4 regions of the Mesorhizobium sp. M0761 genome follow, and region 4 is predicted to be linked to each of the others. Evidence: riboswitches for the same ligand, from Rfam matches in the RefSeq annotation. Region 4 holds a riboswitch; each other region holds the start of a gene.
What was found. Region 4 has a riboswitch for cobalamin ahead of NKI32_RS11510 (aromatic ring-hydroxylating oxygenase subunit alpha). Riboswitches for the same ligand answer to the same signal wherever they lie in the genome.
Positions count from the first base shown of each region.

Region 1 (4,225 bases), on a different contig from region 4:
GGGCGAGCGCGCTGTCGATCACGCTCAACCTCTACATCATGGATCACATCCGCAAGACCGATTTCATGCAGGCCGAATCGCTGCGCATGGCGTGGTCGATGCTGGCCTGGACCGGCGGGCCGACACTCGGCATCTTCCTCTACACACGCTACGGCATCTATGCCGCGCATGGCGCGGTGGCGGTGTTTGCGTTGGCCTTGCTGGCGCTGTTCTGGACCTACAGGCTGGGCGACAACCAGTCGATCCGGCCCGGCAAGACGCGGCCGGCCAATCCGCTGGCCAATATCGGCCGCTTCGTAGCACAACCCAGGCTCAGGCTGGCCTGGCTGATCGCCTTCGGCCGGTCATGCTTCTGGACGACGTTCTTCGTCTACGGGCCGCTGTTCATGGTGATTACCGGCGAGGGCAAGCTTGCCGGCGGCCTGCTGGTTTCGGCCGGCAATGCGCTGTTGTTCATGGCGATCTTCTGGGGCAAAGCGGGAAAACGCTTCGGCGGCCGGCGCACCATGACCTTCGCCTATTTCGCGATGTCGGCGACGCTGCTTGCGGCGGGCGCGGTCGGCACTACCGCGCCGCTGCTTACGGGCTTTTTCCTGCTCTGCGGCGCCTTCTTCACCATCGCGCTCGATGCACTGGGCTCGACCGCCTTCATGCGCTCGGTGCGGTCCTATGAGCGGGCGCAGATGGCCGCGGTCTACCGCACCTATCTCGACTTTTCCGAGCTGACGCCGCCGCTGGTCTATTCGGTGGTGCTGGCGTTTTTCGGCCTCGGCTCGGTGTTCGTGACGCTGGGCATTCTGGCCGCTGTTTGCGGCTTTATCACCTGGCGCTATTTGCCGAAGTCGCTTTAGTCGCCGATCAGGCGGTTGCCTCAAGCGCTGCATGCCGCTCGCGCACCCAGTTGTGGAAGCGGTGCAGATCGTACTCCTCCGGCATCAGCACGCCGGCCTGGTGGCGCATCGAGCGCAGGCCTTTCTGATTGATCTCACAGATCGCGGCATCCTCCTCCAGCACCTGGGTGCCGAAGGCGACGACATTGTCGATGTCGGTCTCGGCAAGCGCCTCGGGCGCGAACAGCCACTCGGCGGTGAGTTCGGTCTGTTCGGGACCGAGCGGCATCAGTCGCACCGTCCTGACATAATCGACATGGCCGACGATGAACATCGAGGGCAGGCTGGTGGCATAGGTCTGTCCGGCCGCACGCTCGGCTGGCGTCAGGCCCGGTAAGACCGGGCCATGGGCATGTCCGTCGCGCGACCAGGTCTCGGCGCCGGCGCGCAGGCCACCCGAAAACTCCGGCGCGTCATTGTCGGCATGGCGGACCCAGTCGGGGTCGTCGTGCCGGCTCATCAGGCCGCGGCCGTATATCGGCACCAGCCGAGACAGGTCCTTGTGGACGCCCGGGCAATGCAGGCACTCGTTGAAGTTTTCCCAGAAGATCTTCCAGTTGCAGTTCATCACCTTGCGCAGGACACGGCCTGATACCAGCGTTTCCAGCGGCCAGTTGGCGAGGTCGCCGGATGCGGGATCGAAGGAGGTCCCGGCGGAGCCGGCCGCAGCCTGCTGAAGGTTCACAAAGACAAAACCGCGCCACACCGACAGCGCCACCTGGTAGAGCGGATGATCGGCCTTGTCGAAACCATCTGGCAGCGATTTCGAGGGAACGCGCACGAGATCGCCGCGCAGCGAGTAGGACCAGGCGTGGTAGGGGCAAGTGATGAGCCGCGCTTTCAGCCGGCCCTCGCTTTCCTGGCAAAGCTGCGAGCCGCGATGCCGGCAGGTGTTGTGGAAGGCGCGCAACTCGCCGGTGTCGTCGCGCAGCACGACGATTTCCTGCGTGCCGACGCGGAATGTCCTGAATGCCAAAGGCTGGGCAAGATCGGCCTCGCGGCAGACGAGCAGCCAGCTTTTGTACCAGATGGCCTCGAGATCGCGCTGGTAAGCCTCGCTATCCCAATAGGCCGACGACGGTAGCGTCGGTTGGGCCCGGCTCAGGCCGTTATAGGGGTCGCGCTCGCTCGGGTTGGGATGCATGGCTGGCTTCCTATGAAGCGTCAGCCGACACCCCGGCAAATCGTTTGTCAATCAGAGTGCCGCATTGCCGGTTGCAGGCGCGGCGCATAATCATGTCGTAGACATGGGACATTCGGAATTGGGGGGATTCGGACGTGGCCGCACGACAGATGTCGCTTACGCTGGAGCTGGTCGCGCGCTGCTGGCGCGAGATCAGGGACCCCGGGCCTGATCCGGACGCGATGCATCTCGATGAAGCCGACTATGACGCGCTGCTGGATGAATTGCAGGTCGAACTCCCGGACAGCGAACCGCTATGGCTGTTCGGCTATGGATCGCTGATCTGGAAACCGGAAATAGATTATGTCGAGGACCGCGTTGCCTTGGCGTGCGGCTGGCATCGATCCTTTTGCATGAACATGACGCGCTGGCGCGGCACCAAGGACAGCCCCGGCCTGATGATGGCGCTGGACCGTGGCGGACAATGCAAGGGCGTCGCCTTTCGGCTGACCGACAATAACCGGCGCGAGCAGTTGGGCCGGCTTTTCCGGCGCGAAGTCACGCTGAAGCCGACAAGCTACCGGCCGCGCATGCTCAAGCTTGCAAGCGAGGCCGGACCGCTCAGGGCATTGGCCTTCGTCATCAACCGCAACGGCCTGACCTATTCAGGACCGCTCGACGAGGGCAAGGTCGTCGAAAGGCTGGCAACGTCCTGCGGGCACTGGGGGTCGGGCGCCGACTATCTCTACAACACGGTGAAAAACCTTGAAGAGCGCGGCATTCACGATCGCCATCTGTGGCGGCTGCAGCGGCTGGTTGCCGAGCGGATCACCGCGTTGAACCCGTAACGCCGCATGGCGCATTCGCGCTGTTGGCCGGCGGAATTTGGTTTGCCGGATGCGACCGTTTCAGCCTATAGTCATGCATGTCGTCGGTTCCGTTAGGGACCAAGAGGGAATGCGGTGAGGGCTGACTTGTTGCCCAATGCCGTGGCTGCCCCCGCAACTGTGTGCGGTAGTCCTCTCCAAGCCACTGGGGATTTTTTCTTCGGGAAGGTGGGGAAGGGCGCTGATCCGCGAGCCAGGAGACCTGCCGGCGACAGGGAACTGACTTCGATGCCCTCGGGTGGAGGGCGAAAGGACAAGATATGAATACCGCTTCCGTCTCCCTCGGCGCTTCCGTCTCCTCGCAGTCGCGCTTCATGCAGCTCGTGCTTAGCGCGTTTCTGGGCATTTTCGTCGTCGGCGTTGTCGGTTTCTCGCACATCGATGCGGTCCACAATGCGGCGCACGACTATCGCCATTCGATGGCGTTTCCCTGCCACTGACGAGGATCTGACATCATGAACCTGTTTCGCAACGTCGTGTTCATCGCGGCGATCGCAGGGCTCGTGGCCGGTGTCGCTCTCGCCTGCATGCAGGCCTACGCCACCGTGCCGCTGATCCTCAAGGCGGAGGTCTACGAAAAGGCTGGTGGCGGCCACGAGCATCAGCATGCCGCGGTGCCCGCCGCCAACGCTGCGGACACCAATGCCATGAGCACCGCCGCGCCGGCGGAAAATGCGGTGAGCAGCGCAGCACCGGCTGAAGCAGCCGCGCCGGCGGAGGACGAAGGCTGGGCACCGGCCGACGGCTTCGAGCGTTTCGCCTTCAGTGTCGTCGCCAATATCGTCACCGGCATCGGCTTCGCGCTGGTCCTGGTGGCGGTTTCCGAATTCGCCGGCGGCATCGGCAGCTGGCGCCAGGGCGTGTTCTGGGGTCTGGCGGGCTTTGCCGTGTTCACGCTGGCGCCGGGGCTCGGCCTGCCGCCGGAACTGCCGGCAATGCCGGCGGCCGATCTCATACAGCGCCAGATCTGGTGGTGGGCAACGGTGATGGCAACCGCGATCGGTCTTGCCCTTATCACCTTCCGCACGTCGGCGCCCCTGACCGTGCTCGCCGTCGTCCTGATCGTCGCCCCGCATATTGTCGGCGCGCCGCAGCCTGACAGTTTCGTAACGCCGATCCCGGAGGGCCTGCATCATCAGTTCGTGGTGGCGGTGACGCTGACCAATCTGGTGTTCTGGCTGGTGCTCGGCGCAGTTGTCGGCATAGTGCGCGCGCGCTTCACCGGCACCGCGACCAGCCTGCGCGACAGCTTTGCCTGATCGCAGTTTGACCTTCATCATCGGCGGTGGGGGGGGGGGGGGGGGGGGGGGCGGGGGCCCCGGAGG
Region 1 covers NZ_JAMYPF010000017.1:56-4,280, reverse strand. The annotation lists gene NKI32_RS23640 (MFS transporter) at 1-851, shown strand, start outside; gene NKI32_RS23635 (aromatic ring-hydroxylating oxygenase subunit alpha) at 859-2,034, opposite strand; gene NKI32_RS23630 (gamma-glutamylcyclotransferase) at 2,169-2,861, shown strand; cobalamin riboswitch at 2,929-3,124, shown strand; gene NKI32_RS23625 (CbtB domain-containing protein) at 3,161-3,340, shown strand; gene NKI32_RS23620 (CbtA family protein) at 3,356-4,159, shown strand.
Region 1: another riboswitch for cobalamin. It lies ahead of NKI32_RS23625 (CbtB domain-containing protein); the one in region 4 lies ahead of NKI32_RS11510 (aromatic ring-hydroxylating oxygenase subunit alpha).

Region 2 (4,225 bases), on a different contig from region 4:
TCGACAGGATGATCAAATCGGCGCAGGCGATCTGGTCCTCGAACACTTCTTCGACAGGATCGTCATGGTCGAGCGTCTCGTCCTGGACACGCTGCGCCTGCAGGGCGTCCATATCGTTGGCAACGCGTCCCTCAGCCAGCGCCGGGCCGTCGACCACGGCGATGACGCCATCGACGGTCACCCGGCTCTTCACGCTTGGCCACTGGAACGCCTGGACCAGCGGCTTGGGCAGAGCGAGGCCCGAGGTCTCGATCAGGATGTGGTCGACCCTCGGTGTCAGCGCGAGGATCTTGTCGAGGGCGGGCACGAAATCGTCGGCGACTGTACAGCAGATGCAGCCATTGGCCAGTTCGACGATGTTTTCCTCGGGGCAGGTGTCGATGCCGCAGCCTTTCAGGATTTCCCCGTCGATGCCGATGTCGCCGAACTCGTTGACGATGATGGCGATGCGCTTGCCGCCGGCATTTTCCAGGAGATGGCGGACCAGCGTCGTCTTGCCGGCGCCGAGGAAGCCTGTAACGACAGTGCAGGGAACACGGGAGAGGTTGGCGGCCGGGTTTGAAGCGTTCATCGTCAGTCCTTCAGCATGTCGAGGGGTGGGATGCGGGCAACGAGGCCGCGCTTGAGGCTATCGGGCCGGCCGCGCCACGGGATGAGGCCGTCGGCCGAAGTCGCGAAGAGCTTTGCGCCGGTAACGAGGTCGGCGCCGCTGGTTGCGGCCAGATCGCCGAAGACATAGCTCCAGCAGCCATCGCGCAGGATCGCGGCGCTGAGGCGGCGCTTGCAATTGCCGAGACATTCGGCGGTGCGGACCCGGATATCGCCGGCAGCGGCGCGGCGTGTGTCCTCAGCCAGCAATTCGCCGGCGCGCGGATGGGCGTCGGAACCGGTCTCATCGCGGCAGGAGGCGCAGACGATGACGGTCACGCCGGTCAGGGCGTCGTTGTCCCCGGACGCAATGTCCGCTGTGCCAGCCGAAAAACTGCTGTTCTGGTCCAAAAACCGTGCTCCTTGCCCGGAAACCCGCCAGGCGATCGGATACTTTGTCTCAGACGGCAGGTCTCCTGGCTCGCGGGTCGTCGCCTTGGTTAGCCGCCTTCCCGGTGTTACCCAGTGGCTTTCGGCCTTGGCTCGTCGCTTACAGTTGCGGGGACAGCCGCGGATTTGGGACCGAAATCCCGCACCGCATTCCCTATTGGCCCTTGCCGTTGCGGGCAGGGGACCGTCTGCAGCGGATTTAGGCTTTTGCGGGCGGCGGTGTCAACGCACGGCTACGACATGGCGATGTCGGCAGGGGCTGTCATGTCCCGGCTTCCGGCAGTGCCAGGATGACCTGTCGGATAGCTTGATAGCCATCGCTATAGTCCCAGTCATGACCGACAGCCAGATTCTGTCCCTCATGCCAAACCGCGTTGTCCAGAAGGACTTCGGCACTAATCAGCGTGCCCTTCAAGCCTGCCAGAAAGGTCCGGACAAAATGGCTTCCGGGGGGTACCGAAGCTGTGAACAGCTTTTCCAGCTTGGCATAGAATGCTGGATAGCCTGGTGTCAGCGAGCATAGCTCGGTTGTGGCCTGGGAAATGACCGGGCCGCTATAGATTTTCCAGCGGGCATCTTTTCGCCAGATCTTCCAACTGGCGCTGCTTCGCTGCCAAAGCTCTATTTCGGCCTGCATGTTCTCGCAGACGTGATCGGCCAGTCCCTCAATGGCCACATGGAAAACACCACGGAGAAACTTTTCAAACGCCTGGTTCAGTTCCTGTTCGCGCGTGTCGCCGAAGCCAGCAAAGGATTCAATGACCGGCTGAACATCAAGCAGCGGAGAAAAAATGTAGATTTCCAGGACCAGCCGGTCAGAACTCGTCTCGAACACCTCAGCCTCAAACCGAAGCTGCTTCGATTGGAGCATGACGTCCCTATCTCTGCGGACTGCATCTATTCCATGCGCAATGAGGGCGCCATGGATCATGTCGAGCACTTTGTCCGATGCCATTGCACAACCTACGAGGCTTATTGAGGCGTCTATGACAGACGCTGCAAGGGTTGGCCATCTCTCTCGCTAGCCAATGCCGGCCCCAGATTGCCGGCCGGCGTCACTTCGATGCGCTCAAGGCCAAGCCAGCCCTGCATCTCCTTTAGTTCCTCGAAAAGCTGTGCGGTGGTCTCAGGCGGTGCGCCGGGTTCGGCGTAGGCGGCGTGGACGCGCAGCACGCCGGCGGGACGGTCGGCCTTGAGATCGACGCGGGCGACGATCCGGTCGCCGAGCAGGAAGGGCAGGACGTAGTAGCCATATTGGCGCTTGTCAGCCGGGGTGTAGATCTCGATGCGGTAGTGGAAATCGAACAGGCGCTCGGTGCGCGAGCGCTCGAAGACCACCGGATCGAAGGGCGCCAGTAGCGCGCGGGCCTCGATCTTTCGCGGCAGACGGGCGTCCTTATAGAGGTAAGCCGGCTTGTCCCAGCCTTCGACGTTTACCGGCAGCAACTCGCCCATCTCAACCAGTTCCTCCAACCGGCCCTTCATGTCGGCTGGCGACAAGCGGAAATAATCGCGCAGGTCACCCGACGTCGCGATGCCGTGGGCGCGGGCAGAAATGCGCAGCAATTCGCGGTGCGCGTCCTCGGCCGCCGGCACCGGCAGATCGAGGATCGCCTGCGGCAGCACGCGCTCGGGCAGGTCGTAGAAACGCTCGAAGCCACGGCGGTGCGCCGTGGTGATGCGTCCGGCCCAGAACAGCCATTCGAAGGCGTGCTTGGCGTGGCTCCAGCCCCACCAGCCGCCCGAACCTTTCTGGCCTTCCAGTGCCGAAGCGGCAATCGGGCCGCGCTCGGCGACCGCGCGGTAGATCTCTTCGATATAGGCGGCGTGCTCGCGGCCCCATTTGGCGAGGCCGAGATACATTTCGTCGCCTTGCTCGGCCCGCTGCATGCGCCAGCGCATCAGCGGGTAGGTCTCGACCGGCAGGAACGAGGCCTCATGCGCCCAGTATTCGAACACCGTGCGTTTGCGGGTGATGGCCGCATTGTCGAGCAAAGCCAGCGGGTAGGGGCCAAGCCGCGAATAGAGCGGCATATAGTGGGCGCGCACCACCGCGCTGACGGAATCGATCTGCAGCAAGCCGGTGCGCGACAGCACGCGGGCGAGGTGGCGGCGATCGGGCGTGCCGACCGGGCGGGGATCGAGAAATCCTTGCGCGGCGAGCGCGATGCGCCTGGCCGCGGGGAGTGAGATTTTGTCCTTCGTCAAAGTGTCTTGCCTCGAACCATTTTCCCGACTTTAGCCGGCGATTCCGGTCATGCTAGCAGGCAAATGGCGGGAGATGTGTCAGGAGACAAAAGTGGAGTGAAAGATGAAGGAAATCAAACAGGAGGAGATCGGACCAGTTTTTCCCGGCCTGCCGTCCAGCACTGTCTTTTGAACAAGGTTTGACTTGCTTCGCTGAAAGCCGTGCGCTAACCCTCGCCGCGTTGCAGCAAAGGCACCTAAAACGGTTCAGCGGTTAAACTGTCGCGCTTCCGCATTAGGGTTGGTTGCTGTAATCAAAGTGGATTGGCCGCCAACGGAAAGCCGAGCATGAACGTACTCCTCAGTTCATACCTGCCCATCGTCCTCTTCATCGCCGTGGCCGCAGTTGTAGGCCTGGCGCTTATCATCGCGCCGTTCCTGGTGGCTTATCGCAATCCCGATCCGGAGAAGCTTTCCGCCTACGAGTGCGGGTTCAACTCGTTCGACGATGCCCGGATGAAATTCGACATCCGCTTCTACCTGGTGTCGATCCTGTTCATCATCTTCGATCTGGAAGTGGCCTTCCTGTTTCCGTGGGCGGTGTCGTTCTCGAAGATCGGCATGCTCGGTTTCTGGTCGATGATGGTGTTTTTGGCGGTGCTGACCATCGGCTTTGCCTATGAGTGGAAAAAAGGAGCGCTGGAATGGGATTGAACGACAGTTCCGAAACGCTCGTCGCGCCGAAGCCCAAAGGCCTGATCGACCCCAATACCGGACGTCCGGTCGGTTCCGACGATCCGTTCTTCCTCGAGATCAACAATGAACTGGCCGACAAGGGTTTTCTGGTCACCTCGACCGAGGCGCTGATCACCTGGGCACGCAGCGGCTCGCTGATGTTCATGACCTTCGGTCTCGCCTGCTGTGCCGTCGAGATGATCCACACCTCGATGCCGCGCTATGATTCGGAGCGGTTTGGCGTGGCTCCTCGCGCGTCGCCGCG
Region 2 covers NZ_JAMYPF010000017.1:44,141-48,365, reverse strand. The annotation lists gene cobW (cobalamin biosynthesis protein CobW) at 1-571, opposite strand, end outside; gene NKI32_RS23860 (DUF1636 family protein) at 574-999, opposite strand; cobalamin riboswitch at 1,038-1,242, opposite strand; gene NKI32_RS23855 (DUF6348 family protein) at 1,301-1,993, opposite strand; gene NKI32_RS23850 (winged helix-turn-helix domain-containing protein) at 2,023-3,246, opposite strand; gene NKI32_RS23845 (NADH-quinone oxidoreductase subunit A) at 3,574-3,939, shown strand; gene NKI32_RS23840 (NuoB/complex I 20 kDa subunit family protein) at 3,930-4,225, shown strand, end outside.
Region 2: another riboswitch for cobalamin. It lies ahead of NKI32_RS23860 (DUF1636 family protein); the one in region 4 lies ahead of NKI32_RS11510 (aromatic ring-hydroxylating oxygenase subunit alpha).

Region 3 (4,225 bases), on a different contig from region 4:
CGCTTCGACAGGCGAACGCCCCACGCCTTCAGCATCGATCATTTCTTTGTCCGGTGCTTGAGGACGCTGGCCGCTTCGTATAAATAGGTCCGCAACAGCCGATCTCCCCCAGCGTGAGACACGGCCGTTGACATTTGTTCCCCCAGATTGTTTTCGCCGCGGTGTCAGACCAAGGTAGGCGTCGACGTCACTGGCCGAGGAAAAGCGCGAAGGATCATCGATCGTATGGCGGTAGGTCAACGCCGTCACGACGCCGACGCTAGGAACCGTCATAAGCCGGCGCGTGGTGTCATCCTCACGAACAAGGCGTCGTACCTGCCGGTCCAGCTTTTCCTGTTCCCTGCAAGCCTGTTCATGGACGGTCAGAAGCGGCTCGATCACGGATCGAAGCTGATGCCCGTCGACAACCAACGCCTCGACCTTTAGCCGAAGCTGCGCACCGATTGAGCGACTGAACTGCAGCCCGTACTCCTTCAGCATTGACCGGACTTGGTTCTCGAGATCGCGGCGGATGGCGATAAGTCGCGATCGCGCCACCAGGAGGGATCGGGTTGCCTGGCTCTCTGTGCTTTTGACCTTGACCTCCCGATACCAGCCGACGCGAACCAGCTCGGCCAGGCCGCGGGCATCGTTCTCATCACTTTTGTTCATTCGAACTGAAAGTGCCGCCTTCGCATGTCGAGCATCAATGCAGACAACCGGCATTCCGACCCGTTTAAGCTCATGCCAGAGCCAACTGGACATGGCGCCCGTCTCGAATCCGATGCGCTCGGTGTGCGGTGCGCGTTTGCGGAGCAACTCGGTCAGTGCTCCCGGATCGGACTTCACTTTCCCTTGGAAGACAGCCCTTCCAGCATCATCGACGACGCAAACGCTGGTCTCTCGCTGCGACACATCCAATCCGACATATTGCTTCACTGCGGCCTCCTTGATCTCACTGGTCGGCGGCTTTTGCCGTCCACCGAGTCTTCGTTCAAAGGAGCGACGGCAGCAATTACGTCATCGTGTGCAAAATCGGATCAGACTCAATCTCCCTCCATGTGCGGGCGACGTATTCTCCGTCGATCTTGAGGATGCACCACATGTCTTTGCGCCAGGGCTTCAGATGGTTCTCCGCCAGCCGTCGACGGACGGTCTCAGAAGACAGCTCTTCATGGTCGGTGAGCCGGACCATCTCCTCGGCCAGGAGGTTCGAGGGTCCAGCGGGCCCGTCCCGGTGGCGGCTTTGAGCAGGCGGTCGCCACCACAAGCGCCTCCTCCTTGCTCGATAGTTTGCGCTCAACGCCGGGTCGCCGCTCCTCGGAGAGCGCTCCCTCCAGGTTCGCTTCCACAAAGCGGCGCCGTGTCCGATAAATCGTCGATCCCGAGACCTTCAAGGGTTGCGGCGATCACCTCGTCGCTCACGCCGTCGTTCGCGGCCAAGAGGATCTGTGCGCGTTTTATTTTGCGCGTCGCGTGGCGCCCCCCGCTCATAGCGCGTCAAGTTGATCACGCTTCCGATTGGCTAAGGTCCACAAAACTTTATACTCACCTGCACCTCCTTCAGCGTGCAGGCGCAGATGAATCCGGAAATGAGTCAGTCACTTGGCGAACGACAAGCCGCGCCGCAGCCGCGCTCTACGCAGCTTTAAGGCCAGTATTTGGCCTTCATCTATGCCCGGATCTTCAAACAGCCCCGGCCGAAGCCGACATGCAGCGCCACTTCGACGTCACCGCTCCGTCCGTCCACCAGATGGTGATCACTTTAGAAAAAGCCGGCCTCGATCTCGCGCACGCCCGGGGCCGTCCGAATTCCTCCGGAAGCGCTTCCGATTTTGCGCTAAAACAACCCATCACAATCTCTGTGGAACGGTACTAGTTATCCGTGATGACGACTGGCGTGCCATTTCCCCTCGGACCACCGTTTGGCGCTCACTCCGTGAAAACCGCTTCTGCCCGCACGCACGGCTTGCGGCCGCATCGTTAAACATCGCCCCCAATGCGATCTTCTGCATTCTAACGACGTTGTCACGCGCTTGAAGTGTTGGCCGAAATCCTTCGTCGGCGACCTGCGAGGGAATGTCGCAGCCCGACAGGAATTCATTAGTTGGACAATGGTGGCAGCGGAGCAGCGCCGCCAATGGGCGACTGAATATTTCACTATGTTAGACAAGCGTAAAAGCGCGATCACATAACGACATAAACATTTCGTTATGCGCCATTGACAAAAGAGCGAACTGCTGTGATTGTCTGCGTGTCGTGGTTCTCGCGTGCGGCGCTGCCGCCGCGGAGCTAAGAGGGAAGCCGGTGCGATGCCGGCGCTGCCCCCGCAACTGTTAGCGGCGAGCCAACCCCAATCATGTCACTGAGGCGAATACCCTCAGGAAGACGGGTAGGCTATGACCCCGCGAGCCAGGAGACCTGCCACGCGAATTACGTCCACGGGCGGGGTGTCTCGGTGGCCGCTGCAACCCGGCGTTGATGCCGGCCTGCTAGCGCCTTCCTTGTCACCGACGCCCCAATCATCGGGGTATGACATGACTGTCTCTCAGCAAATTCCTGTAGCAACGCTCGGCGTGCCGCGCTTCGGTCGTCGGCGAGAACTGAAATTCGCCCTTGAAAGCTACTGGTCCGGAAAATCGTCCGCTGGCGACCTTCTTGGGACGTCGAAGGCACTCCGTGCCGCTAGCTGGGAGGAGCAGCGCGATCGCGGCGTGTCAAAAATCCCCTCGAACGACTTCTCGCTTTACGACCATGTGCTCGACACCGCAGCCACGGTCGGCGCCATTCCATCCCGGTACGGCTGGAATAGCGGCGAGGTCCCACTTGACATCTACTTCGCAATGGCGCGCGGCAACCAGGGTCAGACGGAGGATTGTGGACACGCTGGTCACCAGGAGGCGGCTCATGGACCTGGTGTAACCGCGATGGAAATGACCAAGTGGTTTGACACCAACTACCACTACATTGTGCCGGAGCTCCATGATGATCAGACGTTCGCCCTCTCGTCAACGAAGCCGGTCGATTACTTCCTCGAGGCTAAAGCTCTCGGCATTCACACACGCCCAGTCATCCTTGGACCCATCACCTTCCTCAAGCTGGCGAAATCGCCTGCCGAAGGGTTCGGTCCCATCGCGCTCCTACCGCAGCTGCTGCCCGTTTACGAGCAGCTTCTACAGAGGCTGAAGTTGTCGGGAGCCGACTGGGTGCAGATCGATGAGCCAGCGCTTGTCCTCGATCTGAACCCGAACGAACGAGCTGCGTTCGAATTCGCCTATGGCCAGCTGTCGAAAGCCGCGCCCGAGCTGAAGATCATGCTGGCTACGTATTTCGGGTCGCTGGGAGACAATCTCGAAACCGCGGTTTCTCTGCCCCTGGCCGGCCTGCATATTGATCTCGTGCGCGCTCCCGAGCAGCTGGAAACGGTGGGTCGGCTCGCTCCGAAGGATCTGGTGCTCTCGCTCGGCTTGATCGATGGCCGCAACGTCTGGCGTGCGAACCTGCCCGCCATTCTCGACCGCATCAAACCGATCGTCGCCGGCTGGCCCTTGGACCGCGTCGAAATCGCGCCTTCTTGCTCGATGCTGCATGTGCCGATTGACCTGCGCATGGAGACGGAACTCGAGGCCGACATCAGGTCGTGGCTCGCCTTCGCGGCCCAGAAGACCGACGAGCTGGTCTTGCTGGCCCGGGCCCTGTCCCAAGGCAGGGATGCGGTGGCAGGCGCGTTGAAAGCGTCTGCCGAGGCTGCCGCCACTCGCGTGACGTCCACGAAGATCCATGACCCGCTTGTTGAGGGGCGGATCGCCAGCATTGACCATAGCATGAAACGACGAGAGAGCGCTTTTGGCGAGCGCTCCAGAGTCCAGGCCGGTACGCTCGGGCTGCCGCCGTTCCCGACGACGACAATCGGGTCCTTCCCGCAGACGCCGCAGGTACGCCGCGCGCGGGCCGCTCATGCGAAGGGCCAGCTCAGTTATGTCGACTACGAGATCTTCCTGAAGAAGGAGATCGAGTCGGCAATTCGTTGGCAGGAAGAGATCGGGCTGGACGTGCTGGTGCACGGTGAGTTCGAACGAAATGACATGGTTCAGCATTTCGCCGAGCAGCTGTCTGGCTTCGCCTTCACCCAGCATGCCTGGGTACAAAGCTATGGGTCGCGCTACGTGCGTCCCCCCATCATCTTCGGGGACGTATCGAGGCGCAATCCGATGACGGTGCGCTGGTGGCAATTCGCCCAGTCGCT
Region 3 covers NZ_JAMYPF010000036.1:19,695-23,919, forward strand. The annotation lists partial or broken gene NKI32_RS31040 (IS110 family RNA-guided transposase) at 1-918, opposite strand, end outside; partial or broken gene NKI32_RS31045 (helix-turn-helix domain-containing protein) at 1,043-1,473, opposite strand; cobalamin riboswitch at 2,223-2,422, shown strand; gene metE (5-methyltetrahydropteroyltriglutamate--homocysteine S-methyltransferase) at 2,517-4,225, shown strand, end outside.
Region 3: another riboswitch for cobalamin. It lies ahead of metE (5-methyltetrahydropteroyltriglutamate--homocysteine S-methyltransferase); the one in region 4 lies ahead of NKI32_RS11510 (aromatic ring-hydroxylating oxygenase subunit alpha).

Region 4 (4,225 bases):
AGCCCGCCACGTGCTGGAAACCGGCTTTTAGCGGCCGAAAAGGTTACGGTCGGCACCGTGGGCAGGCGCCTGCTCGGCTGGAGCCGACTTCTCAACCGAAGCCGTATGGCCACTATCGGTCGACGTAATCGCAGGCTGGTTGGCGCCGTTCGAACCGTAGTTGTCGCTGCCGGCGAAAGCGCTGCCGGAGATGGCCAAAACGGCGGCGGCAGCAAGGATGATCTTTTTCATTTCAAATACTCCTGAATTTTTTGGGATCCCGAGAGCGACGGGTTAGCCGCCCTTCTTTGGTCGGGATCAGCGATTGCCGTAGAGGTCGCGGTCGGCGCCCTGAACGACAGGCTGCTTGTCAGCGTGCGCCGGCTTCTGAATGGAAGCCGTATACGAGCTGTCGACCGAGACGGCTGGCTGGTTCGCACCATTGGAACCGTAATTGTCGCTACCGGCGAAGGCGCTGCCGGTGATCGCCAAAACGGCTGCGGCAGTGAGGATGATCTTTTTCATTTTTAGTACTCCAGTTTGTCTGTCCGTCTAGCGGCGTGTCTTGGGAGGAATTCGCGTCGTTCGGACAGCCCCGATGTGGGAAAGCCATAGGCTGGTTTCCAATCACGAAGTTGTTCCGTGTGGACCACGGTCCTGCACCTTGAAATTGTGCCAGGAAGTTCCTCTATGGTCATTTATCGCATTGTTTTCAGTTGCTTATGTCGAACCGAGTGGTTCGCTCCGGTGTCGGTTTCCGGGCCGTCGTTCACACCGTCCTGCACGCATTGTCAACAGAAACGAACCGTTCGGTTCGATTAGAGATTGCTAATAGTAACTTTTCGATACCGTTGAGCCCTTTTTGCCCCCGATCGGAACTGGATCCGCAGCGATTCGAAACGGCGATGATGGCGTCGCAAGAAACGTCTCAGCTCTTTGACCGGCGGCGGGGGGCGTATGCCGCGCGTGTCGCGCCGCATGGATATGATGTCGCTTTCATGCCGACGTCGCGATCGCTGCCGTGATTAGATGATCGCATCTCAGGTGCCGCTTCGTGACGACGCAGCGGAGAATTGGGAAGCCGGTCAGAATCCGGCGCTGCCCCCGCAACGGTGGTGGAGTTGAAGTCGCAACGGGAGACCACTGGGCAAGAGCCTGGGAAGGTGTCGCGATGGTCCGCAAGGACAACTCCAGAGCCCGGAAACCAGCCCGAGATGCATAGACTCGACTGATCGCGGTGGGCGGTCAAGAGGTGGATAGTGCATGTCCGGCGCCGCGCTGGCCTGCGTCCGATCCTTCCTCCATCACCACCAAGTTCAGTCCTTAACCCACGAGGACAGAACTATGGATACGCGCAACGACATGCTGAGGCTCCTGAACGGCCGCAAGCAAGGCTTTTCGCTGGAACAGCCCTTCTACACCGACCCGGACTATTTCAAGCTCGACATGGAGCTTATCTGGTATCGCGACTGGCTGTTCATCGGCCATGATTGCGAACTGCCGAAGCCCGGCAGCTATATCACCGTGCAGATCGGCGATTATCCGGTGGTGCTGGTCCGCGACCAGAAGGGCAACATCAACGCCTTTCACAATTCCTGCCGCCATCGCGGCAGCCGTGTCTGCAACACTGAGAAGGGCATGGCGGCAAAGCTTGTCTGCCCCTATCACCAGTGGACCTACGAGCTTGACGGCCGGCTGCTGTTTGCCCGCCAGATGGCCGACGGTTTCGACAAGAGCCAGTTCGGCCTGAAGCCCGTCGCCTGCGAGAGCGTCGGCGGCTATATCTTCATCTGCCTGGCAAAAGAACCTGCCGACTTTGCGCCGATGCGCGCCATGATAGAGCCCTACCTCAAGCCGCACGGGCTGAATGAAGCCAAGGTCGCCTTCGAGAGCACCATCATCGAGAAGGGCAACTGGAAGCTGGTCTGGGAAAACAACCGCGAATGCTATCACTGCGCCGGCAATCATCCAGAGCTGTGCAAGACATTCCCCGAAGCGCCGACGGTGACCGGCGTGCAGGGCGCCGACAGCGATCCGGAGATGCTGGCGCACTGGGCGAAATGCGAGGCGGCGGGCCTGCCGAGCAAGTTCCGCATCGATCCGGCCGGGCAATACCGCGCCACCCGCGCGCCGCTGCTGCGCGATGCCGTCAGCTACACGATGTCGGGAAAGCGCGCGGTGACGAAGAACCTGTCCGACACTGTTGCCGCCGACCGCATCGGCACCTTGATGCACTACCACTATCCGACGACCTGGAACCACATCCTGATCGACCATGCGGTCACCTTCCGGGTGCTGCCGATCAGCGCCACGCAAACCGCGGTGACGACCAAGTGGCTGGTGCACAAGGATGCGGTCGAGGGCGTCGACTACAACCTTGAGGAGCTCACCCATGTCTGGACCGAGACCAACGACCAGGACCGCCGCATCGTCGAGGAAAACGCCTTCGGCATCCTGTCGCCGGCCTATGAGCCCGGCCCCTATTCGGAGCTGCATGAGGGCGGCGTGATCCAGTTCGTCGAATGGTACGCGGCCTTCATCGGCCCGCGCCTTGCCGAAGGCGGCCGGCCGGCGCTGCGCAGCGTCGCGTGAACTGGAGCAGGCGAAGAGGGACCAGAGGATGAATGCGATGACGGATCTTGGGCTCTATCGCCATCTCGACCAGATGGCGCCGTGGAACGATAGGCTGCAGGTGCTGGAAGTGATCGGCGTCAGCGACGAGGCGCCCGACGTCAAGACCTTCACCTTCCGCTCCGACAACCAGACCTGGTTCCGCTACAAGCCGGGCCAGTTCCTGACGCTGGAACTGCCGACACCGGACGGGCCGCTGATGCGCACCTATACGCTGTCGTCGTCGCCATCGCGGCCGTTTTCGATCGCGGTGACGGTCAAGGCGCAGGCCGGCAGCATCGGCACGCGCTGGATGTTCGACCATCTGGTGCCCGGTTCGCATGTCAAGGCCTACGGACCGGCCGGCGACTTCTCGTTGCACAGCCACCCGGCGGCCAAATACCTGTTCATTTCCGCCGGCTCCGGCGTGACGCCGATGATGTCGATGCTGCGCTGGCTGAACGACTGCGCGCCATGGACCGATGTCGGTTTCGTCAACTGCGCGCGGCGTGCCGAAGAGATCATCTTCCGCAAGGAACTCGAACTGCTCGGCGGCCATATGCCCGGCCTGTCGCTCGGCTTCATGATCGAGGAACGTTCCAGCCGCGAAGGCTGGTACGGCCATATGGGCCGCATCGATGCGATCCGGCTGCCCTTGCTGGCTCCGGACTTCCGCGAGCGCGAAATCTTCTGCTGCGGCCCCGATCCGTTCATGCGCGCCGTGCGCGGCATGCTGGATGCCGCCGGCTTCGACATGACGAAATACCATCAGGAGAGCTTTGCCGCGCCTGTGGTGGAGGAAATTCCGGCGCCGTTTGCCTCCCCGGTCGAGGACGGCATCGCTGCACCTGTCGAAGCCGTGACGCCGATCCGCTTCTCGCTTTCGGAGGTCGACGCCGGCTGCGTCGCCGGCCAGACCGTGCTGCAGACCGCGCGCAGCTCGGGCGTGCGGATTCCCGCCGCCTGCGAGTTCGGCCTGTGCGGCACCTGCAAGGTGAAGAAGGTCTCCGGCGAAGTCGAGATGAGCCACAATGGCGGCATCCTCGACCACGAGATCGATGACGGTTTTATCCTTGCCTGCTGCTCGAAACCATTGTCGGCGCTCGAAATCGAGGCTTGAGCCGGTCGACTTCGCCGCAACGGTCGCCGACGCAGGCGTTGTATTCGCGGGTCTTTGTCTTGCCAACCAACGGCCAAGTGATTTAGACGCACTTAGGAAGGGCTTGGCAGACCGTGAAGCCGGCGCATCCCTTCAGGGCGCATGGGACGGGGGACAGAGCGATGCAACAGCGGGTCTACGCGGTCGCAAGCAAGGACATCGTTTTCGAATCATTCGATGGCGAAGCCGTCGTTCTCGATCTTTCGAACGGCAAGTATTTCGGCTTTTCCGATTCCGGCAGCCGGGTCTGGCAGGCTTTGTCGTCCGGCGTCGCCACTGAAGCGCTGGTCGGAGCTGCCGCGGGCGCCGCAAAAATAAGCCTGGCCGACCTCGAAAGCTTCGTTGCCCGACTGCTCGATTTCGGGTTGCTTGCGCCAGCCGAAACACCGGCACAACCGCTTTCGGGCGAGCTGTCGTCTGCGCTTGCTGCCAGCAATGAGCCGCTCAAGGTCGATGTCCATGACGACCTTGCCGATC
Region 4 covers NZ_JAMYPF010000005.1:383,696-387,920, reverse strand. The annotation lists gene NKI32_RS11520 (DUF680 domain-containing protein) at 28-231, opposite strand; gene NKI32_RS11515 (DUF680 domain-containing protein) at 298-504, opposite strand; cobalamin riboswitch at 1,005-1,206, shown strand; gene NKI32_RS11510 (aromatic ring-hydroxylating oxygenase subunit alpha) at 1,324-2,571, shown strand; gene NKI32_RS11505 (FAD-binding oxidoreductase) at 2,609-3,709, shown strand; gene NKI32_RS11500 (PqqD family protein) at 3,871-4,225, shown strand, end outside.